DNA from 2 places in the Paenibacillus sp. LPE1-1-1.1 genome. Region 2 is predicted to be linked to the other one. Evidence: predicted binding sites of a transcription regulator. Region 2 holds the regulator's gene; the other holds the start of a gene.
The links. The regulator Rex, encoded in region 2, represses fermentation and respiration genes when NADH is low (regulators of the CRP and FNR family bind a similar motif). The targets are predictions, from matches to a motif close to TTGTGAAATATTTCACAA.
Positions count from the first base shown of each region.

Region 1: MRBLPE1_RS18730 (nitrate/nitrite transporter) is a predicted target of Rex. The motif match lies at 8,195-8,212, and genes of this name have one in related genera.

Region 1 covers NZ_JBEGHY010000023.1:450,571-466,988, forward strand. The annotation lists gene MRBLPE1_RS18705 (permease) at 1-548, opposite strand, end outside; gene MRBLPE1_RS18710 (ABC-F family ATP-binding cassette domain-containing protein) at 644-2,215, opposite strand; gene nasC (assimilatory nitrate reductase catalytic subunit NasC) at 2,350-4,512, opposite strand; gene nirB (nitrite reductase large subunit NirB) at 4,497-6,638, opposite strand; gene glp (gephyrin-like molybdotransferase Glp) at 6,667-7,932, opposite strand; gene MRBLPE1_RS18730 (nitrate/nitrite transporter) at 8,324-9,565, shown strand; gene nfsA (oxygen-insensitive NADPH nitroreductase) at 9,623-10,381, opposite strand; gene MRBLPE1_RS18740 (CLC_0170 family protein) at 10,439-10,651, opposite strand; gene MRBLPE1_RS18745 (Ger(x)C family spore germination protein) at 10,679-11,917, opposite strand; gene MRBLPE1_RS18750 (GerAB/ArcD/ProY family transporter) at 11,886-13,004, opposite strand; gene MRBLPE1_RS18755 (spore germination protein) at 13,011-14,639, opposite strand; gene rpiA (ribose-5-phosphate isomerase RpiA) at 14,838-15,506, opposite strand; gene MRBLPE1_RS18765 (GNAT family N-acetyltransferase) at 15,529-15,975, opposite strand; gene MRBLPE1_RS18770 (S66 family peptidase) at 16,032-16,418, opposite strand, start outside.
Region 2 covers NZ_JBEGHY010000023.1:751,280-767,697, forward strand. The annotation lists gene MRBLPE1_RS20050 (family 43 glycosylhydrolase) at 1-812, opposite strand, end outside; gene MRBLPE1_RS20055 (DnaD domain protein) at 1,031-1,711, opposite strand; gene MRBLPE1_RS20060 (acetate kinase) at 1,746-2,948, opposite strand; gene MRBLPE1_RS20065 (3-hydroxyacyl-CoA dehydrogenase family protein) at 2,948-3,820, opposite strand; gene MRBLPE1_RS20070 (AAA family ATPase) at 3,971-5,464, opposite strand; gene MRBLPE1_RS20075 (hypothetical protein) at 5,466-5,996, opposite strand; gene MRBLPE1_RS20080 (DUF5590 domain-containing protein) at 6,111-6,608, opposite strand; gene MRBLPE1_RS20085 (amidohydrolase) at 6,641-7,942, opposite strand; gene MRBLPE1_RS20090 (redox-sensing transcriptional repressor Rex) at 7,923-8,579, opposite strand; gene dinG (ATP-dependent DNA helicase DinG) at 8,576-11,482, opposite strand; gene MRBLPE1_RS20100 (hypothetical protein) at 11,499-12,233, opposite strand; gene panD (aspartate 1-decarboxylase) at 12,355-12,738, opposite strand; gene panC (pantoate--beta-alanine ligase) at 12,665-13,615, opposite strand; gene panB (3-methyl-2-oxobutanoate hydroxymethyltransferase) at 13,612-14,526, opposite strand; gene MRBLPE1_RS20120 (biotin--[acetyl-CoA-carboxylase] ligase) at 14,784-15,758, opposite strand; gene MRBLPE1_RS20125 (CCA tRNA nucleotidyltransferase) at 15,928-16,418, opposite strand, start outside.

The sequences.
Region 1 (16,418 bases), 300 kb from region 2:
GCTATTAATGCTCCCAAAACCAAATATTTGCCCACCGAGAAAAATTCATCAATGGCGTGAACAATGACCTCATACAGTCGCTTCCCTGCCGGCACGCGCGCCGCAAACGGCTCGGCTCCATGCTCGGCTGCCGCTGCCGCCTGTCCGTCCTGCACGCGAAAAGGAAGATCTTTAAAAATAAACGATAATATGATAGATACCGAGAAGGCAACGGCTATCGCTAGACCGGCGCGTATCCCCACCATTTCCCAATCATTTCCAAATGCAATGTAAGTCGAAAATAATACGATCGGATTTATGATGGGACCTGTGAGCATAAAAGCAATCCCGGCATGCAGCGGCATACCCTTATTGATTAACCGTTTTGTAATCGGTACGATCCCGCATTCGCATGATGGGAAGAAAATTCCGATCCCGCAGCCGAATACCGTGGCGAGATACCGATTGCGAGGCATAATCCATGCAATCCATTGATCCTTCACGAAGGTCTGGATCAAACCGGATATGAGCACGCCGACCAGGACGAAAGGAATGGCTTCCATGACCATACTGATGAAGATCGTGTTTAATTGATATAAAGTTGTCAAGCATGCTCATCTCCACTGCATAAACTTTTTCCTTTTCAAACGAATGAGCCGCGCAATTAAACGCTTTGCTGGCTTATCGTTCCGCCCGGTTCGTAGGTAAGAAGCTTCGTTGCAATTTTATCAATAAAGAAACGGTCATGGCTTACCGTAACCACCGCGCCCGGAAAATGAATCAGCGCCTGTTCCATGACTTGGATGCTTGTGAGGTCGAGATGGTTCGTAGGCTCATCCAATATGATAATTTCAGCCCCGGACAATAAGCACTTCGCCAAGGCGACCCGCGCCTGCTGGCCTCCCGATAAGCTTCCGATCACCTTCTGCAGATCAGCTTCGGAAAATTGCAGCATGGACAGAAATTTATTCACTTTTTTCCGCGGAGCATCCAGCCCAAGGCCGTAAACATTCACGGCATGGCTTACCGTATCCTTTTGGTCCAGCTCGTCCCACATCCGATTGAAGAAAGCATAGTTCACGCCTTTGCTAAACCGCACTGCGCCTTTATCCGGCTGCTCCTGACCTGTCAGCACTTTAATCAACGTCGACTTCCCGCTGCCGTTTGGTCCGATAATCGCAATCCGGTCTTCTTTCTGAATGTCGAAGCTGACATCTTGAAAAATCAAACGGTCGGCATAGCTTTTTCCGATTGCTTCAACCGAGCATAAATTGTCCGGGAACCGCAAATTTTCGTAAATGTCCGTAATGAGCACATTCACGGGATGAGGCTCGATTCGTTTCTTCATATCTGCAAGCTTACGTGAAAGCCGATCCTTGGAGGCTTTCCTTTTGGTTCGGTTATCGAGTTCCTCCGCTTCCATAAGAAGCAGCTCTTCTTCCCATTCAAACTGCCGGTCGAGCTCTTTTTTACGGAGCTTTTTTTTGCGGATATAATCCGTATAATTCCCTTCGTATTCTTGAAAATGATAGTTTTCGATTTCAATGGTACGCGTGACCACCCTGTCAATAAATTGCCTATCATGGGAAACCAGCACCATCGTGCCGGTGAAGCGATTCAACCACTGCTCGAGCCAAGCAAGTCCATCTAAATCCAAGAAGTTAGTGGGCTCATCCAGCAGGACCACGTCCGGCAGCTCAATAAGCATCTTCGCAAGGGCCGCGCGGTTGCGCCAGCCGCCGGACAGCTGATCCACGGGCTGCACACGTGAATGCTCGTCAAAACCAAGCTTCGTTAAAACCGTATCGATCTCCACCGCTGCATTCCAGCCGTCATGATGCTCCATTTGCTCAAACAGCTCCGCTTGCCGATCCAATAATTTCTCCATTTCCCGTTCATCCGCTGCGCTGCCTAGCTTCTCGCCGATTTCATTTAGCTCTCGCTCGATACTCCAGATATGCTCGTAGCATTGCTCTAGCTCCTGGCGTACGGAGCGATTTCCGCTCAGCTCGGAAAATTGGGAAAAATAACTCACCTTCGCCTTAGGGTCAACCTCTACTTTCCCGGATGTAGGCTCTTCTCTGCCGAGAATAAGCTTAAATACAGTAGATTTTCCGGCCCCGTTTCTACCAATTAACCCAACCCGTTCCCCTTTGCCAATACGAAAATAGATATCGCGAAAAATAAGAGTATCCTCATATTTTTTCGTGACGTTTTCCAATCGGATCACGCTCATGTCCTTCACCTCTGTATATGGTTGTAAACCACTCGCTACCTCCCTGTCAAGCTGGACGAAAAAGAGGACGGCCCAGCTCCGCCCACGGGAGTCTAAGTCCGTCCTCTCATTTTAAATCGCTATCGTCTATTCCTCTAGATCCGATGTGAAGCTTCTTTGTGCGTTAATTTCAACCGCAAAGGCAGAATCGAAACCGTCGAGGTTTTGAAGCCGGGCATTTTGCAGTTAGGATCGAGCTCGGGACTGGTGGCTTTGTTTACGTTTTGTATGCCGCCCCAATGCATCGGCACGAATAAAGTATCCTCTCTTATTTTATCCGTAATCCGGCTGCGTACGCTGAAGCTGCCTCTGCGTGAGGTAACCTCTACCCATTCTCCATCCACGATGCGGTGCTTCTTTGCCGTTTTGGGATGGATCTCCAAATAGTTTTCCACGTTACGCGCAGCCAAAGAGGGGCTTCTGCGCGTTTGGACGCCGGTTAAATAGTGTGATAGCACCCTTCCGTTCGTCATGGTAAGCGGGAAATCAACATTCGGCGTTTCCTGCGGGTGCCGGCTGGCGACAGGCATAAATAAGGCCTTACCATCCGAGTGGGCAAAGGAACGTTCGAACATCATGCCTTGATTACCGTCTTCTTCCGTTGAGGTGCACGGCCAATAAATCCCTCCGTCACGCCGTAAGCGATCGTAAGTAATGCCGTAATAATCAGCTACTCCGCCGCGGCTGGCTACTCGAAGCTCTTCAAAAATTTGTTCCGCCGATTCGAAAGGGAAAAAGGCCTTCTTGACGAGTCCTTCAGCGATTTGGCATAAAATCTGCCAATCATGTCTGGTTTCGCCTGGAGGCTCCAGCGTCGATTCCCGCAATAAGACTCGCCCTTCCAGGTTGGTTAAGGTTCCGTCATTCTCCAGGTAGGCCGTTACGGGCAACACGACATCGGCCATTTGAGCGGTCTCTGACAGAAACATATCCGCGACGACCAAGAAGTCTAACCCTTTGAGCCCTTCCTCTACCAAATCGGCGTTCGGATTCGATACGACGGGGTTGGAACCCATGACAAACAATGACCGGATGGTTTTGTTGTGAACAAGCTCCATCATCTCATAGGCAGATACTCCCTTGCGAGGAAGCTCATCCGGATGAATCCCCCACACATTCGCGACGTAAGAACGATCCTGCTCGTCTTCTATGCTTCGATAGCCGGGCAGCTGATCGCTTTTCTGACCGTGTTCCCTGCCGCCCTGCCCGTTTCCTTGGCCGGTAACGGCACCATAACCGCAGCCCGGCTTGCCAATCTTCCCGGTAGCCAGCACTAGATTCAAGAAATTCCGAACCGCAACATGCCCGTCCGTCTGCTGTTCTACGCCTCTTGCCGTGAAAATGATTCCGGTTTCCGCATTCCCGTAAGCTTTGGCTGCGCTGCGAATGGCTGCTTCATCCAAGCCCGTTAATGCAGCCACTTCATTCAAATCGACCGTCGAAAGATGCGTGCTTAATTCGGCAAATCCACTCGTTCTTTGAGCAATGAATGCCTCGTCCATCAGTTTCTCATCGAGCAGCACTTTAAGCATGCCATTCGCCAAAGCGGCATCGGTGCCTGGCTTGAGCTGCAAATGAATATCCGCGATTGCAGCCGTGGCTGTAACACGAGGATCAATCACGATGATAATCGCGCCGTTTTCCTTGGCTTTCGTGAAATAAGGCATTAATGTGGGCTGACATTCAGCAATATTCGTTCCGGCCAAAATAATGCAGCGGGCAAGAGGGATATCCGCCAATCGGCAGGTTAAACCGCGGTCTATCCCGAAAGTTTTGTTGCCTGCAGACGCTGCCGCCGACATGCAAAACCTGCCGTTGTAGTCGATATATTTGGTTCTTAATGCTACTCTGGCAAACTTACCGAGCAGATAGGCGGATTCGTTCGTCAAGGAGCCTCCGCCGTATACGCCAAGCGAGTCGGGACCATGCGTCTTGCCGATGGCCTGGAAGTTAGCAATAATGGCAGTCATGGCTTCCTCCCAAGTGGATGGCACGAGCTGACCATTTTTCTTGACAAGAGGCTGAAGCAGCCGATCTTTGCTGGTCGCATGCTGATGGGCGTTCATCCCTTTGACGCAAAGGCGACCCTCTGATGCGGCATTTGGCATGCCTTCAATGGAATATGAATAGCGGCGTGAGCCCGGTATAGGCAGTTCCTTGGTTACCCGCATCTTGCATTGCACGCTGCAAAATGGACATTGCGTTTCCGTAACGAAGCCTGAATGATTGCTCTCCTGCACATCTAGCAATTGCCGCATATCTCTTCACCGAGCCTTTCCGCGTTATTTAACCTAGCAGTTGAAGCTTCTGTCCGCTCAACAAGCTCTTGGCGATAGTCTTCATCAAAAACCATTTCTCTAATCTCTACGATTCCTTCCCGCTCGATCCATTTCCACAGCGGTTCGCCATGATCCGCTCTTTCGCGGTATAGCTGGAGACATGACACCGAGAGAGCCAGAGCGATCTCATCGGAATCGGCGATGCCAATGAGCTGGCCTTGCTTAACCGGGTGTTCCGAATGGCCGCCGATATAAATTTCCCAGCCCGCCGGGGCGCCGGTAATACCAAGGTCATGAACAAGCACGCCTGCCGGTTTATGAATACCTGACGTAATGGCTGCTTTCACGGCAACAGGATACTGGAGACTCCCGCAATAATTTTCAAGCTCGGTTCCGATGGCATGTGAATTATATTCCGATGAAATAGCTTGGATAAGATCGTTTCTAACGTTTAACGTTAACCCATTATGCTCCGTATTATAATAGTCCTTCTGAGCATGGGCCGGATGATAAAGTGATTCATAATATTGGATAGCAGAAGAACAAGTCGGGCAGCCCGAAACGCGATTCCAGCCTAAATCTTCCTTTAATCCGGTTAGATCCGCCGATAGTCGGTCGGCTATTGCTGCCTTTAAAGCTGCATGACTGACATCCGTGCAGCCACAGACCGGATCAGCTGCAGAAGCCATACCCTCTTTTCCATGCTTCAATGCATATTGCACGATAGCTGCTACCATCGGACGACAGCCTCCGCAAGAGCTGGAAGCCTTAGTACAATCCCTTACCTGCTCGGTCGTTTGCATTCCTTCCTCGATCACGGCGCACATAATCGAAGCTTTGTTGACGGCATTACATGCGCAAACCGTCTCGCGGTCCGGCATGTTAGCTGCCAACTCTTCATTAAAGTCATTCCCGCCAGCATTCACAGGCGAGGATAGCTCACTGATTGGCGCTCTCTTCTTCACTAAATTAAGCAGCTGGCTTCCTTCGGAAGAATCTCCGAACAAAATCGCGCCGCGTACCGTTCCTTCTTTCATCGTGACTTTTTTATAAGTACCGCGGATTCCGTCAAAAAGCTGGATGGCCGTTTCGGCGTCGTCCGAATGAATATCGCCTACTGAAAAAACGTCAACGCCTGAAACCTTGAGCTGCGCATAAGGGACTGAACCCTTATAGGGCTCTGATGCCTCTCCGCATAGGAGACTGGCTAGCACCTTTCCTTGTTCATATAACGGGGCAACAAGGCCGTAGGCAACGCCGCGATGCTCTGCGCATTCGCCAACCGCGTACACATTAGGTGCGCTCGTTCTCATAAAGTCATCCACCACGATTGCCCGATTCGTTTCCATTCCGCTCTTTTTGGCAAGTTCAATGTTTGGCCTGATGCCCACGGAGATGACGATCAAGTCAGCCTCTAAAGAGCTTCCGCTCGTGAAACGAATCCCTTTGGCGCGATTTAAGCCTGTAATGCTTTCGGTCTCCTTGCTAAGCCAAAATCGCATGCCTTGCTCTTCCAATTCCTTGCGGAGCAGGTCAGCCGACATCCGGTCAAGCTGCCTGTTCATGAGATAAGGAGCGTTATGGATGACATCGGTTTCCATCCCTAGATTCAACAGGCCTCTTGCGGCTTCAAGACCTAACAGGCCGCCGCCGATAACGGCTGCTTTTTTGTATTTTTTCGCATATTCCATCATCGTTTTGCAATCATTTATATTTCGGAATGAAATGACACCTTGTTTATGAACGCCGGCAATCGGCGGTATGAATGCAGATGAGCCTGTTGCTATAATAAGGCAATCGTAATCCGCGCGAATGCCGGATAAGGTTTTTACATACTGGGATTCCGTATGAATTTGAGCGACCGTCTCCCCCGTATGCAGCCGTATTCCGCGTTCCTTATACCAGGCCCAATCGTTGATCACAATGCTTTCGATTGAAGAATCTCCTTGAAGCACCTTGGACAATAAAATCCGATTGTAATTGGGATGAGGCTCATTGCCGAACACCGTAATTTCATATTTATCGGGTGAAAGCTTGATAATTTCTTCTACACATCTGATTCCTGCCATTCCGTTTCCAATGACAACCAATTTTTCTCTACTCATCTATGTTCACATCCACTCGCGTGTTTTTCTAGATCGTCAGCGAAACAAAACGAACCTCCTGGCCGGCATCGGCTCCTGCGCCTCCGGCTTGGATAAGCACAAGGGCATTGGCTCTTGCAAATGCTGCAACATTCCCCGACTTGTCGTTCCGCAAAGGTTCAACCATCCATTCCTTTTCGGTTCGGTATACAAATGCCCTTGCGTATCTTGGATATGGCGAAGGTTTTTGAATGGCATCGATTAGTTTGCCTTCCAACCATTCCGAGCGGTAATCCGTCCTCCCTGCTGCTTTCAATATAACGGGGCGAAGCAAAAGCTCGACTCCGGCAAAGCATGCCGACGGATTTCCGGAGAGACATACAAGCAGCTTAGATCCGAACTGATAGGCTGAAGTTGGAGTGCCCGGTCTCATGACGACTTTTGTAAATAATGGCTCGCCGCCTAGGGATTCCGCCGCAAGCTTTACATAATCGTAATCGCCAACCGAAACGCCGCCTGTTGTTACTATGATGTCAGCTTGTTCAATGGCATTGTTTATTGCAGCTTCTAACGCTATCGGACAATCTGGAATCGGTGAATGACGAATGACTTCGGCCCCCAGCTCGCGAAGTCTTGCGCTTACCATAAAGCTGTTCGCATCAAAAATTTGTCCGGATCGCAAAGCCTCGCCTGGCAAAGCTAATTCATCGCCTACCGGTAAAATAGCAACGACTGGTTTTCGGTAAACCGTTACATCGGTTTGACCAAAGGAAGCCAGCACGGCAATTTCCTTCGCTCTAATAGCAGCCCCGCGGTACAGCACCTTCATGCCTTCCGGCACATCCTCGCCCTTTTCGGCAATATGCTGGCCTTTCTGGTAGGACCGATCAATTTGCACGGAAGGGAAATCTCGCAGGTCATTGCGTGCAATCGCCGTTTCCTGCATAACGATGCAATCATAATCGGAAGGTACAGGCGCTCCCGTAAATATGCGTACGGCGTTCATAATACCCGAATCCATGGCATAATTCGTCTCCGATTGTCCGGCACGCACTTCATCCCTTACATGAAGCAATACAGGCTTTTCTCTGCACGCGCCTGTTGACGCTGCAGCGCATATGGCATAACCGTCCATCGCCGCCCGGCGGAACGGAGGCAGAGAAAACGGGCTTACGAAGTCGCTAGCCAGCACTCTGGATAATGAATCTTCTAATGAAACGATTTCTGTTAAAGGTTCTTTCCTATCGCGTGTCATCTTCATGACGGCTATCGATACGGAAGCTGTCAGAGGGTTTAGCGCGCTTATGACCGACATAATTATCAACCCCCAACCCGATATATGAGTAAAATGGACAGAAAAAGCCCTTTCCCGCACTCGAGGAAAAGGCATCGTTGCCGGTTGAGTTCGCACGGCACTGTGCGTTACTCTTTCTATAATGTAAGATTAGTTGATGACGGTCCTTATGTCAATATATATAACACGTAAAAATCCGGAATTGGGCAAAGGAAAAATTTATGTGTTAGGTATATTGACACATACATTACGTGATCTTATAATTCGAATTGAGATTACAACTTTGTGATCCGTTTAATAACAAGGTCGTACAATGTCGTGCAACCGATGGCAATGAGGCCGCATTTTGTTCCTGTTCAAGGACGAACTGCGGCTTTTTAGGTTGATTACAGAGAATAAGGGAGAGATAGGGATGGAGAGAAAAGGATTTTGGCAAAGCGGGCATAAGCCTACCCTGTTCAGTGCATTTTTGTATTTTGACATGAGCTTTATGATATGGGTGTTAATTGGTCCTTTAAGTGTAATTATTGCGGCAGATTATCCGATGGATCCCGTTCAAAAAGCGAATCTAGTCGCACTTCCTATATTAGGCGGCTCTATTCTCCGATTGGTGTTAGGTTTCATGACGGACTATATAGGACCAAAACGTACGGCGCAATTCGGGATGCTGTTCACGCTTATTCCATTAATCATGGGATGGAAATTCGTAGACTCCTTAGATCAGCTTTATATTGTAGCTTTGCTGCTTGGCGTTGCGGGCGCTTCCTTTGCCGCAGCGTTGCCGCTTGCCAGTCAATGGTATTCGAAGGAGCATCAAGGCCTTGCGATGGGTATTGCAGGGGCTGGTAACAGCGGTACCGTCATCTCAACGTTATTCGCGAATCGCTTGGCACAGCATTATGGCAGCTGGGAAGTCGTATTCGGACTTGCGATTATTCCTATCGTACTCGTTTTCATTATTTTCACGATCTTCGCCAAAAACAGTCCTAACCGGCCGGCGCCAAAGAAACTTTCCCACTATGCACAGGTGTTGAAGCAAGGTGATGCCTGGGTATTCTGTGCTTTCTATTGCGTGACATTCGGCGGCTTCGTGGGTCTCTCCAATTATTTGACTATTTTCTTTAATACCCAGTACGGACTTTCTCCCGTAAGAGCAGCTGATTTCACGACCTTTTGCGTCATTGCAGGCAGCTTCTTCCGTCCTGTAGGCGGTTACCTATCCGATAAAATCGGCGGAGTAAAGATGTTAACCATTTTATATGCCGGAGCAGGTCTGATGCTTGCAGCGGTAGCTTCCTTGCCAGCCTTACCTTTAGTCATTACCTTGCTGTTCATCGGCATGATGTGCCTTGGCGCGGGAAACGGCTCCGTGTTCCAACTGGTGCCGCAGCGTTTTGGCAGCGAGCTTGGACTAATGACGGGCATCATCGGGGCAGCCGGCGGCTTGGGCGGCTATGCGCTCCCGCTGATTCTCGGTAAGCTTTATCAATCAACGGGAACTTATACTTCCGGATTCCTTATTTTAAGCTTTGTGACGCTTGGCTCCCTTACCCTGCTGACCGTTATGCAATCGAAATGGAAAAATAAATGGATGGCAAAAGGCGGCAAAGCAGCGCTGGACAGTCGCTCTGATGTATCGCATGTGAATGTTTAATCTATAATTTCAACAAATTAAATCGGTGATGCAAATACCCTTAGACTAAGAAAGCTACTAGTCTAAGGGTATTTTATTGTCCATTAAAAATTGTTTCATATACAGTCGTTTTGGGTTTTGCAGCAGCTTCGTCATCGCTTCCGTCCAGCGATCGCTGCGTGCTCCCTGCGTCCGTTCCGTATAGTATCTGGAAATGACTTGATTGTAGGCATGCAATTGGTCCGCAAGCTGCTCTTGGTCTTGATTATAGCCATTTTCATTGTAAACGCTGCTTATGGGCAGTCTCGGTTTCTGATCGGAGAAATTCGCCGGATACCCTATGCTGAGTCCGAATAACGGGATGACTCTTTCCGGTATTTGAAGAAGCTCGGAAACGGCCTTTAACTGGTTCCTTAGTCCGCCAATGTAGCAAATGCCCAGTCCCAACGATTCCGCCGCGATTGCCGCATTTTGAGCAGCCAGCGCCGTATCGATAAGTCCGATCATAAACATTTCGGTTGAATTTAATGCTTCCTCTATGCTTTCAGGCATAGCGTTTTCGATTGCAGCCGCCATTTCAAGCCGATGCAAGTCTAAACAAAACACTAAAAAATGACCGTTTTTTGCAACGTAGGCTTGATTGCCTGCAAGCTCGGCGAGCTTATCCTTTTTCTGCTGGTTTTTTATGCCAATGATCGTATAAGCCTGCACATAGCTGGAGGTGGCAGCCGCTTGCGCGCTTTGCACGATCGTTAGGACCTGCTCCTCTGTAAGCGGCTTGTCCAAATACGAACGTATCGAGCGATGGTTTAAAAGCAATTTTATCGTATCGTTCACCGTTTCACGTCCTTCTTCGCAGCTCATTCTGACCTATCGAGCCCGTCTTTTCTCTATTTATTGCAGCACCGTATTAACGAAAAACACAAGGAGCCCAATAATAATACTTAACCATCCAATAAATTTCGAAACTTTGCGTTCTTTGTTCATCCCCGCTAATTGAAAGCCTCTTACATCAATCAGAAGGATGAGTATTCCGCTCAATATCCAAAGAAAAACAGCATAATTGAGATAACTGATCGTATATCCCTCGCCAATCATCCAATTCATGCCCCCTCATCTTCAAATGTAGAATCGCTATTGGGCTTTCATTCCAATTCGCCGTACCTTCATTAATACCTTTACTTCGAATTGGCAATTCTTATACATTTTGCGCCAGCCTTCAATGTTTTTAACATGCTTATTCCAATATTGAGGTTTTTTGGCCCTGACATACTCGCCAAACCCGAATATATCGGACCCTTTGGCCTGTGTTTTCTTAATAATGTCCGAATAAAACTTCACTGAGATCTCCTCTTGCTTTTGTTCGATTTCTTTCAAAGTTGCAGGATTATTTATCTTTACCTCATCGCTCATTTTCGCTTCCAAATTCAGCTCGACGGAAATGGTGATCGTGAAAACAGGAACATCGTCCTTAATTTGCAATTTAATGATGGATTTTCGATGTGTAGCATTTGTCATGATCGTTTCCGATTCTCCGTCAAGCTTGATGAAAACCCTGTAGCCGGCAGGATTTATGCCTTTAACGGCTAAATAGCCTGCAATTTCAAGCGGCTTCGTTACGCCGACCATGCGATCGCCGACAAAATATGCGAGTCCTTTAATTTCGACGTTTTGTTCTTTCTTCATTTCCACGTAAGGCAAAAATCCCTCTTGGCCTTTCTTGGACAGATTACTCCAGAAAATACCGATATAATCTTTGGGAAACTTACCCATCCTCATCCCTTCATCCAACGTCGACATCAAGTATAGGGTAGGCACCCGTTCAAGCTTAGGGGATGCTTTCATGAATTTAATGGCACTTCCTTGCGAGATCATCAGCCAAGCCATTCTGCGCACTTCCGGATTTCGCCTGAAGTAATCATTGACGTTTTCCAATCCCCTTTTTGCCATCGCTTCGGATACGACGATAACACGCAGATGTCCCAAAAAAAGCCTGCTGGAAACCTGCTGCTGTAAATTCATGAACGCGTCATTGATGCTGTGGCCTACGACATCTATGACCCATACCGTCTGTTCCGCTGAACCGTTCGAGCCTCCGCTTTCGCCCGGTCCGAGTGGAATCCTGCCCGGAAGAGCGATTTGAACCGCGACTCGCACCATGTTATTCCGAGGTGCTGTAATCGTCCCGCGCAGATGGGAAACCTCATCTTCCTCTTCTTCTACAACCTCCGGATCAACCGTATCGATGGACACGCCTAAAACAACAGCCCGTTCCTCGATTTCCAATCGGTCCCAGCAGCCTGTCAATAGCGGTATGAAAATACATAAGCAGCAGAGCGCTTTAACTGTTTTGGTCCACTTTCTTGTCCGCAACGTGAGTACCTCTCTTCTTGCGAAGGATAGAAACAATCAACAACAGAGCAGGATAGATAATCGTGACATACAAACCGAAACGGCCGACATTTTCAATAATTTTATACATTTGCACAATGTTTTGGGGAAGCATCGCCATAACAAACACAATAGGCAAAATAAAATAGGAAAATAACTTGTGTTCACGCAGCCGGAACAATTTACCAATGAAATAAATGGTTAGGAAATAACTTGAGAACAGCGTCGTAAACACGGCTGTAACCCACACCGCCAAAAATGCCGCATCTAAACGTTCCAAAATATTGGCTGGCAAGGAGGTCGCTTTCGCTAATTCGAGAGTCGGCCAAAGCAGCAGTTTGATTTCTTCCGCGCCGAATACACTGACTGCTGCCCCAACGATAACCACATAGAGCCCCCCGGCAATAACCAGACCCCATATGCTCGCCTTCATCGCCTTTTCAGGCTTCTTCATCGCCGGTATGACAGCTGTCAATACGAATGAGCCTTGAAACAAAGCGGCGATGGTCAGCATTCCTTTCAGCATTTTTTTGGGTTCCGTTCCCCAAACCGGCAGTAAATTGATCACCTCCGCGTTCTTCAGAGAGAGTGCAGCGATGAGCAAAACGGGGACAAGAAGCAATGGAAAATAAAAAGTATGGATGTAAGCAAAGGTTAAAATCGTATTTCGCGTAGAGATTGCCGCGAGCAGAAGCATGACGATTACGGTAACCTCTACGGGCGTTGATCTTAGTACGGACGTGACGACCACTTCACCGAACTCCCGGGCTGTTAATGAGGTGAGTACGGCGAAAAAGAGGATAATGCACGCGCTCCCTATCCACGCGATTCCTTTTCCGATAATGGCCTCGCTGTATTGTATAAAGGTCTGATTCGGAAACCTCATCCCTAGAATCGTAATTAAAACCAGACCAATAAAAGCCAGCAGAACGCCAAGCAATGTAACTAGAGGGGCTCCGGAATCCGCGGCTTGGACGGCGAAAAGCGGCAATGCAAGCACGCCTACTCCGATAATCGTGCTGACGAGAATAGCGGCTGCTTGGATTACGGTTATTTGGCGAGTCTCCACAAGCTGTTATCCCCCCTGCTGATTCTTGTCATTTTTTGGATCGAGCGCATTTTGGGCAGAACGGTCAAGTTCATCAAACGCCTGCTCGTTCACTCTGTCCCTATCCACGGGCTGCAGAAAGGACGGTCTTTTGCTCATCCACCACAACGGTGCTCTTACCAATAGATCCTTCATCCCTTGATACTCTGCGGGAACAAGAGGGCTCAGATAGGGAACGCCAAAGGACTTCAACGACAAAAGATGGTTCGCAATCAGGATGAGCCCGATCATTACGCCGTATAGTCCGAAGATCCCCGCCATGATGATGAGCGGAAACCGCAGCAAGCGCAAAGCAAGCGCGGCATTATAAGCTGGCGTTGCAAAGGATCCAATCGTCGTTAAAGCGATGATTACGATCGTAATCGGGCTTGAAAATCCCGCTGCTACCGCTGCTTGGCCAATAACAAGGACACCGACGATTGAAAGTGCGCCGCCTACCTGCTGCGGCAGACGAATGGTCGCTTCTCGCAATATCTCCATTGAAATCTCGATGATTAACACCTCGACAACGGCCGGAAAAGGCACCCCTGCTCTACCGCCGGCTACCGCTACCGCGAATTCGGTCGGAATCAGCTCGGGGTTAAAGGAGATGATCGACACGTATATCGAGGGAAAGATCAAAGAGAACATCAGCGCGATTAGTCTTGCAAAACGGATTGAGCTCATCAATAAAAATCGTTCGGTATAATCCTCAACCGTCTGGTAAAATTGGCTGAATACCGTAGGCACGAGCAGGGCTAACGGAGACCCGTCCACCAGAATCGAAACTCTTCCCTCCAATAAATTGGCCACGACCTTATCCGGCCGTTCCGTGTATTGCACCTGAGGAAACGGAGAGTAATGGTTATCCTCGATAAATTGCTCCAAATAACCGGAGTCCAGCACGCCGTCGATTTCTATTTTGGAGAGCCTCTTGTTTACTTCTTTAACGAGCTCAGGACTCGTGATGCCCTCCATATAACAGACCGCGACTTTTGATTTTGTCCGCACTCCGATTTCCATCGTTTTAATGCGAAGATCCGGAGATTGCAGCCGATAACGGATTAATGAAATATTTGTACCGATAGGCTCAATAAAGCCCTCGCGCGGGCCTCTAATGACCTGCTCGGTTGCCGGCTGATCAATGGCGCGCTTATCAATATTTCTTGTTTCGATAACGAATGCTTCGTGTAGACCTTCAATGGCTACGACCGTTTCGCCTCTTAGGATACTTTCGACCAAAGCAGCAACATTGCATTCGAATTTGCTTGCGCTGTGATAAAGCGCATCATTATGCAATACATCCTTCAAATGCTCCACTTCTATCGTATGTCCTTGAAGATGGGGAGGTATATACATAAGCGGTTTAACGATATCAATATTAACCGTGCTTTGATTAACCATGTTAGAAAAATACATAATGACCGCGGAATATTTGCCAAATACATGAAATCTGCGAATCGTCAAATCCTCGTTTACTCCCAAAATTTCTTGTATAAAAGCAATGGTCTCCTCGATATTTACGCTTATGTTATCGTGTTTGTGCTGATCAAGAGTACGGCTTGGGTTTATGATAATCGGTTTAGCTTTCTGCTTATTCCTACCTCGTACTGGCATTTCTTCACCGACCATTCGATTGTTATGACTTATTGTGAATGCTTTCTGGGAATTTTACTCATAAAGTTAGCTTTTACAGTTCATTCCGATATTAACCATTGCCCGTGAACTTGATCATTAATGAAACAACGTAAAAAAGCCTCGAAGGACCAAGTATTTGGTCTTTCAAGGCTCAACCTCATCGTTATGCGGCAAACATTATTTTTCCAACTGACGGACAGAACCATCAGCATATCCCGCAATAACGACTGCAGCCATATCGATAAACAATCCGTTATCTACGATACCCGGAATTAGATTCAGCATGCGATGAAGTTCTTCCGGCTGAGCAATGCTGCCTAGATGGCAATCCGCAATATAATTCCCGTTATCCGTCACATAGACCTCATCGCCGGCTTTCCTCAAAACAGGCTCGGCACCCAGCTTCTGCAGCTTTCTGATCGTCATTTCATAGCCGAAAGGAATGATTTCTACCGGTAAAGGAAATTTGCCCAGCTCCTTGACCAGCTTGCTCCCATCAACAATAATGATAAGCTGCTTGGTTGCAGCCGCAACGATTTTCTCGCGAAGCAGTGCACCGCCCCCGCCTTTAATTAAATTCCAATTTGCGTCGACTTCGTCAGCGCCGTCAATCGTAACGTCAATCTCATCGATATCCGCAAAAGGAAGCAAAGGTATCCCAAGCTCCTTGGCCAGCTCCTCCGATTGGTTGGACGTCGCGATCGCCCTGATCGAAAGTCCTTCCTTGACTTTTTGCCCGATTTTTTGAATCGCAAAGTAGGCGGTAGAGCCCGTCCCTAAACCAACAATCATTCCATCCTTCACAAATTCCACCGCTTTTTCAGCGGCCAGTTTTTTGGATTCCAATTTAATCGCTCCTTTTTAATAACTAAATGGATAAATAATAATGAAAATAAACTTCATCCTTTTCAAAGCCGTTACGTTCGTATAAGCGCTGTGCCTGGCTGTTGTCCATCGCTGTAGAAAGCTCTAACCCTTTTGCGCCATTAACCAACGCATAGCTCTTAGCCTGATCCAATAGCAGCTGCGCGGCGCCATGGCCCCGATAGCTCTCCGCCACAAACAGATCATTCAGAATAAAAGATCTCTTCATCGATACGGATGAAAAAGAAGGGTACAGCTGCGTAAAGCCGATCACTTCCCCATTTGCTTGATTTACGGCAATAAATATAATAGATTGCTGCAAATGCAATCGCTCGGATATAAAGGCTGCGGCGCCATTTAAATCCGAAGGCTGTTTATAAAAGATTCGGTATTGATTAAATAAATCCGCCACTTCGGGTATGTGATTCACCGCAGCCTGTTTGACTTCGATATTCATCGTAATTTCCTCCGAGTCATTCATTTTTTAGCTTCGCCTAGCGTTATGTCCTATTCAAAAATAGTTAATGACGTTTCCATGCCTCGGGCAGCCAAAGTTGCCCTGCCGCCAATCGGGAATGTGAACATGGGTGAAGTATGTCCGAAGTCAAGATTAGCGATTACAGGAATACGGGCAAGTTCCGCTTTGGATGAAATGATCTTCGCAAGCAGCTCTCTGGTCATATTGGAAGAGCGTTGGAACCTTCCGATCACTAAACCTTTGACATACTCGAAACCTCGCTGATGGATTAACGACTGCAAATCCCTATCAAATGTAACGGGCTGAGATTCATAGTCATCCTCTATAAACACTATCGTATCCGAAAGGCTTGGCATAAACGGCGTACCCTGCAGCAAATTAAACGTACACAGATTTCCCCCTATGATCGTTCCTTC
Region 2 (16,418 bases):
CCCATTTCTTTCATAAAATCGGAACGTGCAATGGAGACGTTCGCAATCGCCGCTATTAATCGTTCTGCTTTCTCTCTGTCACCCATCTCTTCGTCATCAATCGTATGAAGCAAGGCATCCGCAGTTATTTGCTCGGCACTTAACTTATTGAATACGATTTCGTTTACGTTTTCAGCAAAGTTTTCTATTAAATAATCGACCTTTTGAATTTCTGCTGCCAAATCAGCTTTTTTTGTTGCGATTATACGATCAGACGGCAAATAAAGTGCTGATTCAGGAACGATCTCTCTATTTTGGCTTGCGCTTTCCCATTCCATTCGAAGCCAAGTACCTCCCCAGCCTTGCAGATATTCAACTTTGATATCATAATGTTTTCCAGCTTCCAAAGATACCGGAGCACTTACCTGAGGGACTTCCCAAGTTTGCTTCCAAAAGTCAATAATCATCTCCCCGTTAATCCATAATCTGAACCCGTCATCACCTACCATATGGAAGGTATAATCTTCTGTATATTCCGGTACGATGGTACCTGTAAAAATTGCGGTATTATAATCGGGTGTACCTGAAAATTGATTAAAAATGCTTGAAAAAGAATCACCATTTAAATTGGCAACAACTCTTTCTCCTCGCAGATCATCGAAATTAAATACACGAATATCTTCCCGATTATTGGGGTTTTGGACGCATTTATAAAATTCACCCAATAATCCGTGACCATCCATCGTTGAATCTGCAGCCTGAACCTTCATAGGTAAGTTAATCATGCCTGCAAAAAGGATCATTGCCAAAAGTAGTCCGATTGCTCTTTTCAACCTTGTTCCTCCTTTTCTCTCATTCGTTTCCGCACTCCATTCATAAGCAATATTTTCCGCAGGATTCCTCCTTTTCCCAATCTTATTGCGTGCTACAAACGTAACACATTTTTAAAATTATATATTTCTAATATCCCGATCTTTTTTAAGATTTTCTATCCTTTTTTAGCTGCGGCTCGTTTTGTCACCCGTATAAAAAAAGAGGCTAAGCCTATGGCTTAGCCTCTTCCTCCGCGAAACTTCTGCGCATGCGCGCGAGCCTCGTCTGCATTTGTTACCCTGTTGCGGCTCCATTCAATCAATATCCGGTCAATGTACCGCAGGCTCAGCTTGCCTGCAAAGACGGCTTCCTTCAGCGCAAAACGAATGATTTCATCCGTATAGCGATCATGGTCAAGCCAGCCGGAAATCGTCTCGCATTCGATGGGCGATAACAATCTTCCGAACTCCTGCTCGAATACGCTGAACAAATCCGAAGCCGGGGCCTGCTGCTGCCGAACGGGCTGCCGCTCCGCTTTTTTTGTTTCCCGTTTTAGGTCAGACGTAAGCGAAGTTGCTTTAAGCAGCCATCCCGTCCAATTGTAGCGTTCGGACTGCCTGCCTGTTGAGCTGTCCATATACTCGTCAATGGTTAAAAAATCTTCCTTCATCAAGCGCCCGAGCAGCTGACCAACCTCTTTTACGGTCAGCCCCATTCGCTCAGCCAGCTCCTCAGGTGTGGGAAAATCATTCCGGTCGGCATCCATGTAAACCATGATCTGCAGCAGCAGCATCGCTTCCGTGTCCGACAATCCAAGCTGGCTGTATGTTCTCAGCAGCATTGCGGATACATATACGCCGCCCTCCTGCAATGCTGAGGCCATACCATGCGAGTAAGCCTTCCATATCTCGTTGTTCACTGCCAGCTGCCTCCTATATTAACCTTAACGACATTTAGGCTTGTTTCACCAAGTTATAAGTATCTCTTGCGATCAGCAGTTCTTCATTCGTTGGAACAACGAGTACTTTAATTCGCGAACCGTCCGTCGTAATTTCACGCGTATCCTTGCGTCGCTCCGCGTTGCGCTCTTCATCGAGCTCGATGCCAAGAAACGAAATGCCCTCACAAATCGCTTTACGCAGCGCGACTGAATTTTCGCCGACCCCAGCCGTGAACACGATCGTATCTACGCCGTTCATCGCAGCCGCGTATGCGCCGATATATTTTTTGACCCGGTAAGCATACATGTCAAAAGCGAGCTTGGCATTCTTGTCGCCATCGACCATCGCCTCGGTAACCTCGCGCATATCGCTGCTTATCCCCGAAATCGCCAGCATTCCGCTATGTTTGTTAAGCATAGAATTTACTTCATTTAATGTCAATTCCTCTTTGTTCATGACAAACGGTACGATAGCTGGATCAATATCGCCGCTTCTCGTCCCCATCATAAGACCCTCGAGCGGAGTCATGCCCATGCTCGTGTCAAATGATTTTCCGTTTAAAATCGCTGCACAGCTCGCGCCGTTACCGATATGGCAGGTAATCATTTTTAGCGATTCCAGCGGTTTATTCAAATGCTGCGCTGCTTTCGCGCTTACATAGGAGTGCGATGTTCCGTGAAATCCGTATCTGCGTATTTTATGGCGGCGGTACAGCACGGTGGGAATCGGATATAAATACGATGTGTTCGGCATGGATTGGTGGAATGCCGTATCGAAAACGACCGCTTGCGGAACATCCGGCAAGTTCGTTTCTACGGCTGTAATCCCCATCATATGAGCCGGGTTATGCAGAGGAGCTAAGTCAAACAACCTGCGTATCTCCAGCTTAACCTCCTGCGTAACAAGGACGGAGCTGCTAAACACCTCGCCTCCATGAACGACGCGATGACCGACAGCTTCGATTTCATTCAAATGGCTGATCGCGCCGAATTCCGGATGCGTCAGCATATCGATGACCCGTTTAACAGCGGTAACATGATCGAGTATTTCACTTACATTACGAATCTCCGGCTTATCAATTGGCTCATGCGTGACAATGGAAGAATCCATTCCGATACGCTCTACGCGGCCGCTCGCCAGCACGGATTCATTCCTCATATCGTAAAGCTGATATTTTAACGAGGAGCTTCCTGCATTGATGACTAGTACTTTCATTAGATCCGGTCCCCATCCTTATCATATTTAAAGAAGCCGACGCCTGATTTGACGCCTAAATGCCCGGCACGCACCATTTTTTTCAATACAATGGACGGACGGTATTTGAGCTCGCCGTATTCACGGAACATTCGGTCAAGTGCCGCAAGCACGGAATCAAGTCCGAAACGGTCGCACATCTCAAATGGGCCATGCTGGAACGAATATCCGATACGCATGGCGCTGTCGATATCCTCCGCGGATGCCACGCCTTCCTCCAAAACATGGAGGGCTTCATTGATGAACAAACAGATAAGGCGGGATGTCACGAAGCCGGGAGATTCAAAGACCATGACTCCTTTTTTGTGAATGACCTCTTCCACGAAATGTTTCGTCCGCACGAATGTTTCCTCCGAAGTTTTCAAACCGCGGACGATTTCAACCAAATCAATCTTGAACACGGGATAGATAAAATGCATGCCGATCACGCGATCAGGCTTACTCGTTACGCTGGCAAGCTCCGTTAAACTAAGCGTCGATGTATTGCTCGCAAGGATGACATTCGGTCCGCAAATCCGGTCAATCGTTTCGAAGACCGCTTTTTTCTGATCCAAGTCCTCCGTAATCGTTTCAATGACCAACTCGCAAGCCGTCAGCTTCTCATAGCTGGTTGTTGCCTCTATTCTATTCATAATGAGCTTTTTCTCCGAATTCGTGAGCGCCCATTTTTCTATTTGCTTGTCAAGGCTTACCTCGATCATTTGTTTCCCGTATTCAAGACGCTCGTCCGAATGCTCAATAATGATGACATCCAATCCTTTTGAGGCAAGCATTTCTGCGATTCCCTGCCCCATGGTCCCTACGCCTACCACGCCTACTGTTTTTATATGCAATGTATTAGCTCCTTTAGTATGGCAAGTCTGCTTCTTATAACGATTTGAAAAGATTCTATGCCATTATAATTCAATCTTATTATAACGGTTTTCATCAAAAATAGAAGGCGGATAGACACTCCGCCTTCAAATTGTAATAATGTAAACGTTTTATGCCGCCGTACTTGTCTTAAACAGCGTTCTAAACTCGTCGCCGCTAAGTGTTTCCTCACGCAGCAGCGTTTCGAGCGATTGCGTAAACACGTCTCTTTTGGATTCTAACATTGTTTTGGTTTGCAGCATAAGCTCATCTAATATCATGCGATTCGTAGCTGCCCATACTTCCTTGGTCAACATGGACGCATCGATGATGCCTAACTCGGTCAAACCGGATTCTACCAGCGTTTTCACAACGTTCATCGCTTGCTCGAAATCGCCTCTCGAACCGGTGCTTCGGTCGCCATAGAACATTTCCTCCGCAGCGGCTCCTCCAAGCGCAATCATGATCTGTCCGTTTAAAAACGCTTTGGTATACAAATATTGGTCCTGTTGAGGATTATGGCGCACATAGCCCAGCGCCTGTCCTCGCGGTGACAAAGCTACCTGCGAAACACTGCCTGGACGAACAAGCTCCGCCATTATCGCATGTCCAAGCTCATGAAGCGCAATGCGCTCGCGTTCTTCCTTCGTCGCTTCCCGATCCGTTTTCTCGCCCATCATCACTTTATCAATCGCCATGGAAAGATGCTTTTCCGAAATTTGTTCTCTGCTCTCCCGCATCGCATAGATCGCCGCTTCATTCATGACGCTTTCAAGCTGGGCTCCCGAGAACCCAAAGGATTCTCTTGCGATGCGATCCAAGTCAACCCCGTTTTCAATAGGCTTATTGTTCGCGTGAATGTTTAAAATATGCAGCCTGCCCTTTTTATCCGGTAGATCGACGCCGATATGGCGGTCAAAACGTCCTGGCCGCAAGAGAGCTCCATCGAGCATTTCCTTGCGGTTGGTAGCCGCTATCAGCAATATGCGCGGGGATTCGTTGGCATAAATGCCGTCCATCTCCGTCAAAAGCTGGTTCAAGGTTTGATCGTATTCCCGCTGCTGTCCGCCGTCACGTTTTCCCCCGATGACTTCAATCTCATCGATGAAAATGACCGCGCTGCTTTTTTTCGCTTTGTTTGCTTTGGTACGCGCTTCTTTGAATAAATCCCTCACGCGTCCCGCGCCGACGCCGACATACATCTCAACGAATTCACTGCCTGATGCGGCCAAGTATATGGAATCCGTATACTGAGCGGCAGCTTTGGCCAGCAGAGTTTTACCGGTTCCCGGAGGTCCCGCCAATAAAATGCCTTTTAGCGGCCGAATACCCAGCTTCTTTATTTTGTCTTGGTGAACAAGGAAATCAAGCGCTTCGATAAGCTCCTGCTTCGGCCGCTCCTGCCCTCCGATTTGATCAAAGGTAAATGGCGCGGATTTCTCCCCCGAACGCTGCCTCTGACTTGTCATGGCCGTAAGCTTGCCTCTGCCGCGCGCAGTATAAACGAGTGCAAAACCAATAGCCGCGAGCATCAGCATAGGGACGACATTTTGTCCGATAAAGATTAAAAACGCGATCACAACAGGTACGAGACCTATCGCGATTTCTGTTCCGTATTTTCTCATATTACCATGCCTCCAATTGGGCTGAGATACGTGGCAGTACGACGTATTTCACCGCTTCTGGATTTTTTAAAGTAATATATACGTTTTTTTCATCCATTTCCGTTGTTACCGTTACATCTTTGTACGCTTTAGCCGTTTTGTTCATCGCTTCCGGAATGCTCGAATAGGTTTTGGTCTCCATGGCTTCCGCAATATCAAACATAGACGCATACCATAGATCTTCAAGCTGCTTATTCGATTTCCCTTTAAACTTCAACGTAAGCACACGGTTATCGAATACATCCTTGCCGTTTGCCTCTATTCTCTCATATACATCGCGAAGATTCGCATCCTCGTTCAATTCTATCGTTATGGTTACCTGCTCGTTATCCATTACCGGCTTATCTGAAGAAACAACGCCGGCTACATCTTTCGCAACCTGTTCTAACGGTGCTGCAACAGCCACTTGATTGTAAATGGCCCAGCCTCCGAATAAAACGGAAGCCGAAATGGCAGCCGTAATCACTATAGGTATCACTCGCGGTCTCAACATTTGCAAAATCCCTCCCGCAGCATTTTATATGGTCATTCCGTATATCAATTCCTCTATACGAGAGTATATCATACTTTGGGGCAAGATGCGTACTGCAAAAATAGGAAAGGAGCCTTACGGCTCCGTCCTCGATGGCAGCTTATAGGAATCAATGAAGGCTCCATTATCAAAACGATAGAAATCATAATGATAGCGAGCCGGATTTTCTCCGTCGCTGTAATATATTTCCCATACCCGCTGATCATCAAGCAGGCCGGGCTGAATTCTTTTCACAACTGCATTCGGCTGTTTGCCTTTAAACGTATTTTTAAGGTTTTGCTCGGAAATTCCCTCTGATGCTTTGATCACCTCGGACAGCTTCTCCTCTGTTAACCATACAAATACGTTTTCATTCTCTTTATTGATGCCTTCGATAACCCATGTTTCTTTATCCCATGTATGATGATAGACCTTGTCGACCTCAGTAAGCCCGGCAGCTTCTATGGCTTGCTTCTTGGCTGCTTTAATCGCCGTCCATTGCGAATCCTGTATATCACGGAAATAAATAAACCCGACTGTTAAAAGCAGCAAGAGACAGGCGACGATAACGAATAACCATCGCTGCAGCGTCATGAACGGCGGACGTTTCCTTGCTGTGGCGCGCATTAGGCGTTAAGCAAGCGATCGAAGCTCGCCTGCGCCTCATAGCGAATTTTCTCCTCGTCGAGTAAGGTGCATTCGCCGTTTTTCAAAACCTGGCGCCCGTCGATCCATACATGACGGACATCCCGGCCGGAACCGGAATAAACCAAATGCGACATCATATCTGTCTTTGGATAGAAATGAGGCTGCTCGATATCTATCGCAATGAAATCCGCTTTCTTGCCCACCTTAAGGCTGCCAAGCTGATCCTCCTGCCAGATCGATTTTGCACCGTAAATTGTGCCGAGCTTCAATGCTTCCGAAGCCGGTATAGCCGTTGGATCACCCGATACGCCTTTATGCAGCAATGCCGCGAAACGGATTTCTTCGAATAGGTCGAGGTTATTATTGCTTGCTACGCTGTCTGTACCTAAGGATACCGTTACGCCTGCCCGCAGCAGTTTCGGCACGCGGGCGATTCCGCTTGCCAGCTTTAGATTGCTAACGGGATTATGCGATACGGCTACCCCCTTGGCTGCAAGCAATTCAATCTCGGCGTCATTCAAATGAACCGCGTGGGCAACGAGTGCCGGACGCGAGAAAAATCCTAGGCGATCCAAATGCTCGACGGGGCGGAGACCGTAGTCTCTGACATTTTGCTCAACCTCGGCGAGGGTCTCCGACATATGGGTGTGCAGAGGCAAATTGTAATCATGCGCGGCCTGCACGAAACGTTCAATATATTCAGGAGGACAAGTATATGGCGCATGCGGCGAGATCATCGTCGTAATTCTGCCGTCCGCTTTACCGTTCCAATCGCGCGCAAAAGCAATCGCTTCCGTGAGCTTGGCTTCTTGCACCGCAGGCGGACATAGACCGATAACGCCCCTCGTCAAAACGCCTCGGATTCCGCTTTGTTCAACCATTTGCGCAACCTGGTCCATGCGGTCGTACATATCAACGAATGCCGTTGTTCCTGAACGCAGCATTTCCACGATGGCAAGTGCACTGCCGGCGCGTGTATCTTGGTCCACGTATTTGCCTTCCATCGGCCACATCTTCTGTTCCAGCCAAACCTGCAAATTTTGGTCATCCGAATAGCCGCGAAGCAAGCTCATGGCGGCGTGGCCATGCGTATTGATAAGACCAGGCATAAAAGCGAGCTTGCTGCCGTCTATCTTTTGAACCGCTTCAGAAAGCTGCTCGGGAGCCGCCGTGCCTATGTACGTAATCCGGTCGCCGGTAACGACCATATGTCCCTTGAATGACGGGTTTTCATCATCCATAGTTATAAACAAACCATTTTCAATCCAAATCTGACTCATTCTGCGTTTCTCCTTCTCTAACTAAATAATAGGCTATGCTTAGCAATTCCCTCGTAAAATCCGCATTTTGAATGCGCACCTCATCGGGCACCCGCAAAATAGCCGGCGCGAAGTTTAGAATGCCCTCCACGCCAGCCTCCACGAATTGATTAGCGACGTTTTGCGCCTCAAAGGCTGGAACCGTGATGATCCCGATCCGTATTTTTTGTTCCTCAACCGTAGCGTTAAGTTCGCTCATTGGCAGTACGGTCAAATTATTGATACTCGTACCGATCTTGCTGGGATGCACATCGAAAACCGCAGTGATTTGCATATTATCCTTGGAGTATTTGTTGTAATTGCACAAAGCATGCCCCAAATTCCCCGCGCCGACAAGCGCAACTTTAATCGTCTGGTCAACCTTTAGAATCTGGCGGATTTTTTCTATCAAATATACAACGTCGTATCCGACGCCTTTTCGGCCAAATTCACCGAAGTATGCAAGATCCTTGCGGATTTGTGCCGGATTCAAATCAAGCTTTGTGCCTAAGTCTTGGGAAGAAACGGTTTGAATTTCTCGATTCACCATTTCATTCAATACTTGGAGATAAACAGGAAGCCTTCTGACGACAGCCTCCGATATTTTCGTTTGCTTCATCGCTTCTCCTCCTCCGTGCTTGTTTCGTTGTGGTGAACCAATGTTTCGGCTGCCTTCCCATCGCTTAACCACTCCCGCATCCGCAGGATCATTTGGTCCGTATGCATCGTTTCGATCTTGGGCCCAGGCAAGGAGTACAAGAAATGCTTGCCGTAATAGGTGTCGATCACCCTTGTATCGTAAATGATTACGATTCCTTTATCCTGAGACGTTCTTACCAAACGGCCGAACCCCTGCTTAAAGCGAATGACGGCTTGCGGTATAGACAGCTTCATGAACGGGTTTTGCTTTTGACGCTGCAGCATTTCCGCTTTTGCTTCCGCCAACGGATGGCTGGGCGGCTGGAATGGCAGACGCACGATCGCAAGGCAGATCAGCGCTTCGCCCGGTATGTCTACGCCCTCCCAGAAGCTGCTTGTGCCGAGCAATACCGATTCAGGCGTTTGCCGAAAGCGCCTAGTAAGCTTTGTTCGGTTCCCGCTGTCGATGCCTTGCCCCAACACTTGGATGCCAGAGACGGTTAGCTTTTCTTTTAACGGCTCGTATACTTGCTTAAGCATCCGGTACGAAGTAAACAATACAAGCATGCGGCCCTTCGTTTCCTTGGCTGCATCCGCAAGCGACGCGACCAGCATTTCCAAGTACGTGTCATCGACGGATACTCCCTTCAAAACAGGGAAGTTCCTCGGGATGACCACCAGCGCTTGTTCCCTATAATTAAACGGAGAGGGAAGCTGCACGGTTTTTAACCTGCCTTGTTCTTCATACCCCGTCAAGCCTAATTGCTCTTCGGCATATTGAAATGATTTCTGGACGGATAACGTTGCAGACGTCAGCACGATGCTTTCTTTTACATCGAAAAAGTACTTTTGCAGCTGAGCGCTCACATCGACGGGAACGCCGTAAAGCTGCACGGAGCGATAACGGTAAACGCTGCTTGCTTCGATCCAAAACACGGAATCCGTCAGCTCCAATTTGATAAAGGTCCGGAGTTCATCCTTCAGACGGGTTAAATCGCGGACAGCTCCGTTCAGATCCGTTATTAGCGCCTGCACGGCTGAATCGTCAACGCGGTCTTTAATGTCCGTTACCATCTTGTCTACGGTACGAACCACGCGGTTAAGCTCGGTATGCAAATTCCCCTCTACCGTAACCCCGTCCTCCCAGCCTGCGGGAAGCTCGTTTTTTTTCAGCCTGCAAACCGATTGTCCGTTTTCGGTCGGGCCATCCGTTGACGTAGACGTGAAGCTGTAGAACATTTCAAACAGCTTATCCCAATGCTCTTTTATTTCTTGAAAAATGGGAATAACCGTATCGATCGTCTCTAACCAGGAAGCCTGATGGGCGTCATCCTCATACAGTAGCTTTTGACGAAGCCCCGGCAACAGCCCTGAACGCGCATCTTTATAGAGACGGAGCACGGCCTGCGTCAAGGAAAAATAATTGATCTGCATGCCAAGATGCTTGCCCGCCACCTCTTCCACATGATGCGCTTCATCAATAATAAGATGTGTGTACGTAGGCAGTAAGCGATGATCCGCTTGGACATCGGTAAACAGCATGGAATGATTCGTTATGGTAACATCGGCTATGTTTGATTCATGCTTTGCCCGGTGGTAAAAACATCGCTTAAACCATGGACAGGCACGATTCAAGCATGAATCCGTATCGCTCGCCACGGTCGACCAGAAATCGGAGCCTTTGTTGCCGAAATTCAGTTCTTCTTGATCGCCGGTCTCCGTCTCACCCAGCCAAACGACCATTTGCGCTGCCGTAACCGTATCTTCAATCGGAGAAACCAAGTCCTTTGTGTTTACTTTTCCTTCAAATTTTCGCAGACATAAATAGTTGCCTCTGCCTTTGAAGATAGAAGCTTTGAATTCAAAAGGTAAAATTTCATCCAAAAGAGGCAAGTCACGTTGTCTCAGCTGTTCCTGCAAATTAATCGTATGCGTGCTTACAACGACTTTTTTACCGTTTTGAATGCCATAATAAAGCGCGGGAATTAAATAGCCCAGCGACTTACCCGTGCCCGTGCCCGCCTCGATCAGCAAATGCTGGTTTTGGTTAAGAGCGCTGTACACCTCTTGAAACATTGCGACCTGCGCTTCCCGCTCTTCATAATTTTCGAACTTTTGTTCAAAACGGTGCCTGACATCGGCTAAGTAGTTATCGAATGAGACATCCGTTAACGGCATCGAATTAACGCTGCCTGCGCGCGGCGGCTGTTCGTCGCTCCATTCCCGCACTTTTAGAGCGAATTGATTGAAGTAATCATATTCATTGGATTCGAATACGGTCCGATACTCCATTTCCTGCTGGGTATGCTTAATAAACCAGCTTAAATCGCTTCCGTCATCAACAAGCGCGGAAAGCCGCTGCAAAGTGAGCAGCGGCAGTTTGCGAAGCTTTTTAACCGTCTCGATTAGCAATAACGCGGTTGCTTTAGCGTCGCTATCTGCACGGTGATGCTGATCATGCGGGATACCGAAAAGCTCTGTGACAGCTCCAAGCTGATACGTATTTATTGTAGGGTATAATATTCTCAATAGTTCAATGGTATCCAGCCTGCGTCCCGCAAAAGGACGTAAGGCGCAGCGCCCCAGCGCTTGGTTGAGAAATCCGGCATCAAAGCCGACATTATGAGCAACAAGCACTGCATCGTCCAAAAATGGGACAAGGCTGTCGATAACCTCTTTGAGCCTTGGGGCATCCGCAACAACCGATTCGTCTATGCCTGTCAGTTGTGTAATGAAGGCCGGTATTGGGATGTTAGGCCGAACAAAGGAGCTATACGATTCGATGATTTCAAGCTCATCAGAAACGATGACCAGCCCAACCTGCAAAATGTCATCCTCCGAGCTATGTCCCGTCGTTTCTAAGTCCAATACTGCAAATTTCATTCATTCCCCGATCCTCTCACAAACAGCACAGCTCCGTGCTTCCGAAATATAACGATAATTGCTTGGGCGTTTCTTGGCATGACTTCAGGTTGTTTAATGGATCCTTGAAGCTTGGGCATACATCATAAGCCTTGATAAATAATTGTTCTGCTTGCGCCAAGTTCATATGCACCGCCTGAATGCACCCTAGCGCATTATAGCCCATTGCCAGCCATTTGGGGAAGTCCGTTAATACAATTAACAATTGAAAATGCCGCTGCGCCTCGCTCCAATTTTGGAGATGCATGTGGGTCATGCCTAAAAATAGCCTTGCCAAATTGCATTCAGGCGATTGAATAATGACGGATTGAAATTGTACTGCCGCTTGCGAAAACATAAATAACTTATAATAGCCTTGACCTTTGGATATGACGGATGCGAGCTCATCTGGAATTTCTAAATCCGCTGTGTTGCATGGCGCAGTTTCGCTGACCGGAGGAAGAATTTGCTGAGCCGCTCCTGTGGAGGCATGCGCCTGTGGTATTGCCGACGCCGTTGGCATTGACTCCCCCGCCAGCTCGCAATGCTGCTCCTTAAACTCTGCAAACTTTTCCTCGAAATCGAGCCACTGCTCAATAAACGTATCGCTGACCTTTTTAAGCTCATTCATTTGCTCGTCGTAATGCTTTTTTTCCTGGACATCCGCATTTTCATACTGCTCAATGATTTGATCGAGCATGTCGTTCATGGATGAAAACATATGCTGGAACATACCGCATCCCGCCTTCGCCAAAGAATTAAGGAGTGTTATGTTCATTTTTTGTTTTAACGCGGTTTTTCATACAACAACCCATTCGTTACATAATGCAGGGATTGTCGTACCGTTCATGCCGTTACAGGATGGTCGCGTGAATCTCCTCATTCAAGATCCGAAGCGGACGATTATCGGCATCCAAAATAGTGACGACCGGTTTATGCTCCTTTGCTTCGGCATCCGTCATCATCGCATACGAAATGATAATGACCTGATCGCCAGGTTGAACCTGCCTTGCTGCTGCGCCATTTAAGCAAATAACACCCGAGCCTCGCTCGCCTGTAATCACATAAGTCTCGAAGCGCGCTCCGTTGTTGTTGTTTACAATCTGCACCTTTTCATTTTCCCATAGGTTGGCAGCATCCATCAAATCCTCGTCAATGGTAATGCTACCTACATAATTCAAGTTCGCTTCCGTTACGGTTGCCCGGTGCAGCTTGGATTTCATCATCGTTCTGAACATGCGCATTTGCCCCCTTTGCTTCTAAAATACGGTTGTCGATCAGCCTGGTTGTTCCAAATTTCACGGCTAATGCCAATATTAACGGTTGATTTAATGTTGTAAGAGATACATTCGCTTCCGGTAATTGAAGCGACGGAAATTGCAGCAGCTCGACATAGTCGACTACCGCTTCACTCGCTTTGGCAATCTCTTCCTTAACCCTAGCTGCAAGCTTCTCCGCCGTCATGTCCTGCTCATTCATCCAAACGGATGCCTGCTGCAAACTTTGTGACAGAATAACCGCCTGCTCGCGCTGCTCCGCATTTAAATAAACGTTTCTGGAGCTAAGCGCAAGGCCGTCCGGTTCCCGAACGATCGGGCAAGGAACGATTTGAACGGAAAAATTAAGATCATTGACCATTTGTTGAATAACGGCTACCTGCTGCGCATCCTTCATGCCAAAATAAGCTCGATCCGGCGTGACCAAATGAAACAGCTTGCTGACAACCGTCCCTACTCCGTCAAAATGTCCCGGACGCGATGCGCCGCATAACCGGTCCGTCACTTGATTGACGATGACGCTCGTGAGCGGTTTGTCCGGATACATTTCCTGCACGGAAGGAATAAATACGATTCCCGTTCCGTTTTCTTCGGCAAGCGCCGTATCTCTCTCTTCGTCTCTGGGATAACGGTCCAGATCCTCATTCGGTCCGAATTGAAGCGGATTTACGAAAATGCTAAGCACGACAGCATCATTCTCTGATGCTGCTTGGCGAAGCAAGGAGGCATGCCCTTCATGCAGAAAGCCCATTGTCGGGACAAACCCGATCGATTTGTTTTGTTTGCGCAAAGCAGATATTTGATTTATAAGTTCAGCCTTCGTACGGACGATGATCATGTCAGACGGACTCCTTTCTTCGGCAAGTCGTTCTTTCCGTCGTTCACACTGTTTTTCTCGCCATCATTCACGCCGCCGTATAATGACGGAATGGCTGCGGGCTGTGCGGAGAATACATGTGCTTCCTCGGGAAATTGGCCTGATTTCACTTCTTCCACATAGGATTGGATCGCATTCCTAATCGTCGTGCCGATATCGGCATAGGTTTTCACGAATTTCTTCTCAAAATAAGGCGAAGAATATTGCAAAATATCATGATATACCAGCACCTGGCCGTCACAGCCTCTACCCGCGCCTATGCCGATTACCGGTATCGTTAGCATTTCGCTGATCATCTTGGCAAGCGGTTCTGTCACAAGCTCCAATACGATGCTGAACGCTCCGGCTTCCTCGATTGCCTTCGCATCTTTCATTAAACGCTCAGCATCCGCGTCAAGCTTGCCTTGAACCTTGTAGCCGCCAAGCTGATGAACGGATTGCGGCGTTAACCCGATATGTCCCATTACCGGTATGCCGGCTTTGACAAGTGCCGAGACATCCGATGCGATGTCGGTACCGCCTTCGAGCTTCACGGCTTGGGCTCCGCCTTCTTGCATGATTTTTGCTGCATTGCGCAGCGTGGACTCTCGTCCGATTCCATAGGTCATAAAAGGCATATCGGCAACGATAAACGTTTGCTGAGCGCCTCTGGCAACCGCTCTTGTATGATAAACGATATCGTCAATCGTTACGGGTATGGTCGTATCATAGCCAAGCACGACATTCCCGAGCGAATCTCCGACAAGAATGACATCTATTCCAGCTTCTTCCGCAAGCTTGGCTGAAGGATAATCGTAAGCTGTCAAAACGGAAATCGCATTGCGGTCCTGCTTCATTTTCTTTAAATTAGTAATCGTCAGTCGTTTCCTCATCAGCTTCATCCCCCGTTCAATGATAGGATAAACACAAAAAAACCTTTTAGCCGCTGCTAAAAAGGTCCCCAAACTGAAAAGGAAACGTTTGCTTGTCGTGCTTCCTTCTGTCTCGGTCCCTACGGCTCAGAGCAGAGTGTGCATTCCCAACCATTCACATTTTTTGAATCATCATCACCAGTGCAGCTTCCTTCGAATACCGCCTGATAGATCTAGTTTACCAAACTTTCTGCATTCCGTAAACGACCCGGAAAACACTATAGCGGTTCGCCCATTTCTGCGGAAAAAACAGGCTTTACCGTGCCGTCCGGGAGTTCGATTTTTATTGCCCCGCTTTCATCAAGCCCAATCGGAACGCCGATTATATCGCCTTGCGGCGTAATTAACCTTGCAGGTTTGCCTAACGAAACGGATAATGCCTCCCATAGGGTCACGATCGGACTGAAGCCTTGTTCATGATATAGAAAATAAAGCTGTTCCCACTCTTTCAAGAAATCTGCAATAATGGCTTCCCTTGTCCATTTCTTGCCGCTGCTAATGCGGAGCGAAGTCGCTTTCTCCAATAAATCGACCGGGTAATCCGTTTCCTCTAAATTCACGCTTATGCCGATTCCGGCAATAACATAGCGGAGCCTTTCATCTTCTGCGGCAGATTCGAGCAAGATACCGCTAATTTTTTTGCCATCAATAAGTAAGTCATTTGGCCATTTGATGCCGATTGCCAGGGATGTAACGCGCTTTAAGCTTCTGCATAAAGCAACCGCCGTAAGCAGCGTAAGCTGCGGGGCAAAATGGATCGGTACGGACGGGCGAAGCACCATGCTCATCCAAACGCCCTTGCCTCGCGGCGATACCCATCCGCGTCCCATTCGCCCGCGTCCGTTCACCTGCTGCTCGGCAATAAACAACGTGCCTTCATCGGCGCCTTCTTCCGCAGCCGCGCGCGCCAAGTTTTGCGTTGATTCTACCGATTCGAACAAATGGACGGTTTGGCCAAATACCTTTGCTTCCAGCCGATTAGCCAATTCGTCTGTTGACAGGTGGTCTGGAACACTGACTAACCGATATCCAAGCCGTCTCGAAGCTTCAAAATGATACCCCGCGCTCTCCAGCTTGCGAATTTGCTTCCAGACCGCGGTTCTGCTGACACCGAGCTCTTGGCTTATGCTCTCTCCCGATACATATTCACCGGGCTTATCCATAAACAATTGAAGCAAGGGCTCATGATTCATGAAAGGTAACCTCCTAAAGTTTTGCGAAGCAAAACTGACTTCGTAAGCAGGTGCTTAGTTTTGCGAAGCAAAACTGACTTCGTAAGCAGGTGCTTAGTTTTGCGAAGCAAAACTGACTTCGTAAGCAGGTGCTTAGTTTTGCGAAGCAAAACTGACTTCGAAGCTCCCGCTATTTCCAAAGCGATGCTTGGCCGAGCAGCGCGCTTTTTTCATTTTCAAGCTCGCCGGCAGCTACCAGCAGCAGCAATTGATTTAAATATTCGCTTACCCAAGGACCTGCTTGTTTTTCCATATGGCTCGTTAACTCCTTACCGTTCACGCTAAGCTGCTTAAGCTTTGAGATAACCATTTGTTCCAGCCATTCATTTAATTGCGTTAGAAGTGAATCTGGGAAGCTTAGCTTCGCTTCTGGAAGCACTCGCATGACGTCAAGCCATTCCGTCAGTTCTTGTTTCCCGTAACGGATAGCAAGGCTTAGCCATTTGACGCGCAGCTCACGCCCGCTTGCCTCAGTTACTCCCTTAACCATATCTCGATGAATTTCAACCATCGATAAAATCAATTTGCTTCGAGAGTTCGAGAAGCGAAGCACCTTCATTACCTGCTGCACAGCATCGACCGTTAGGTCCAAGCCAATGGCCAAAGCAGCCCAGCGCAAAT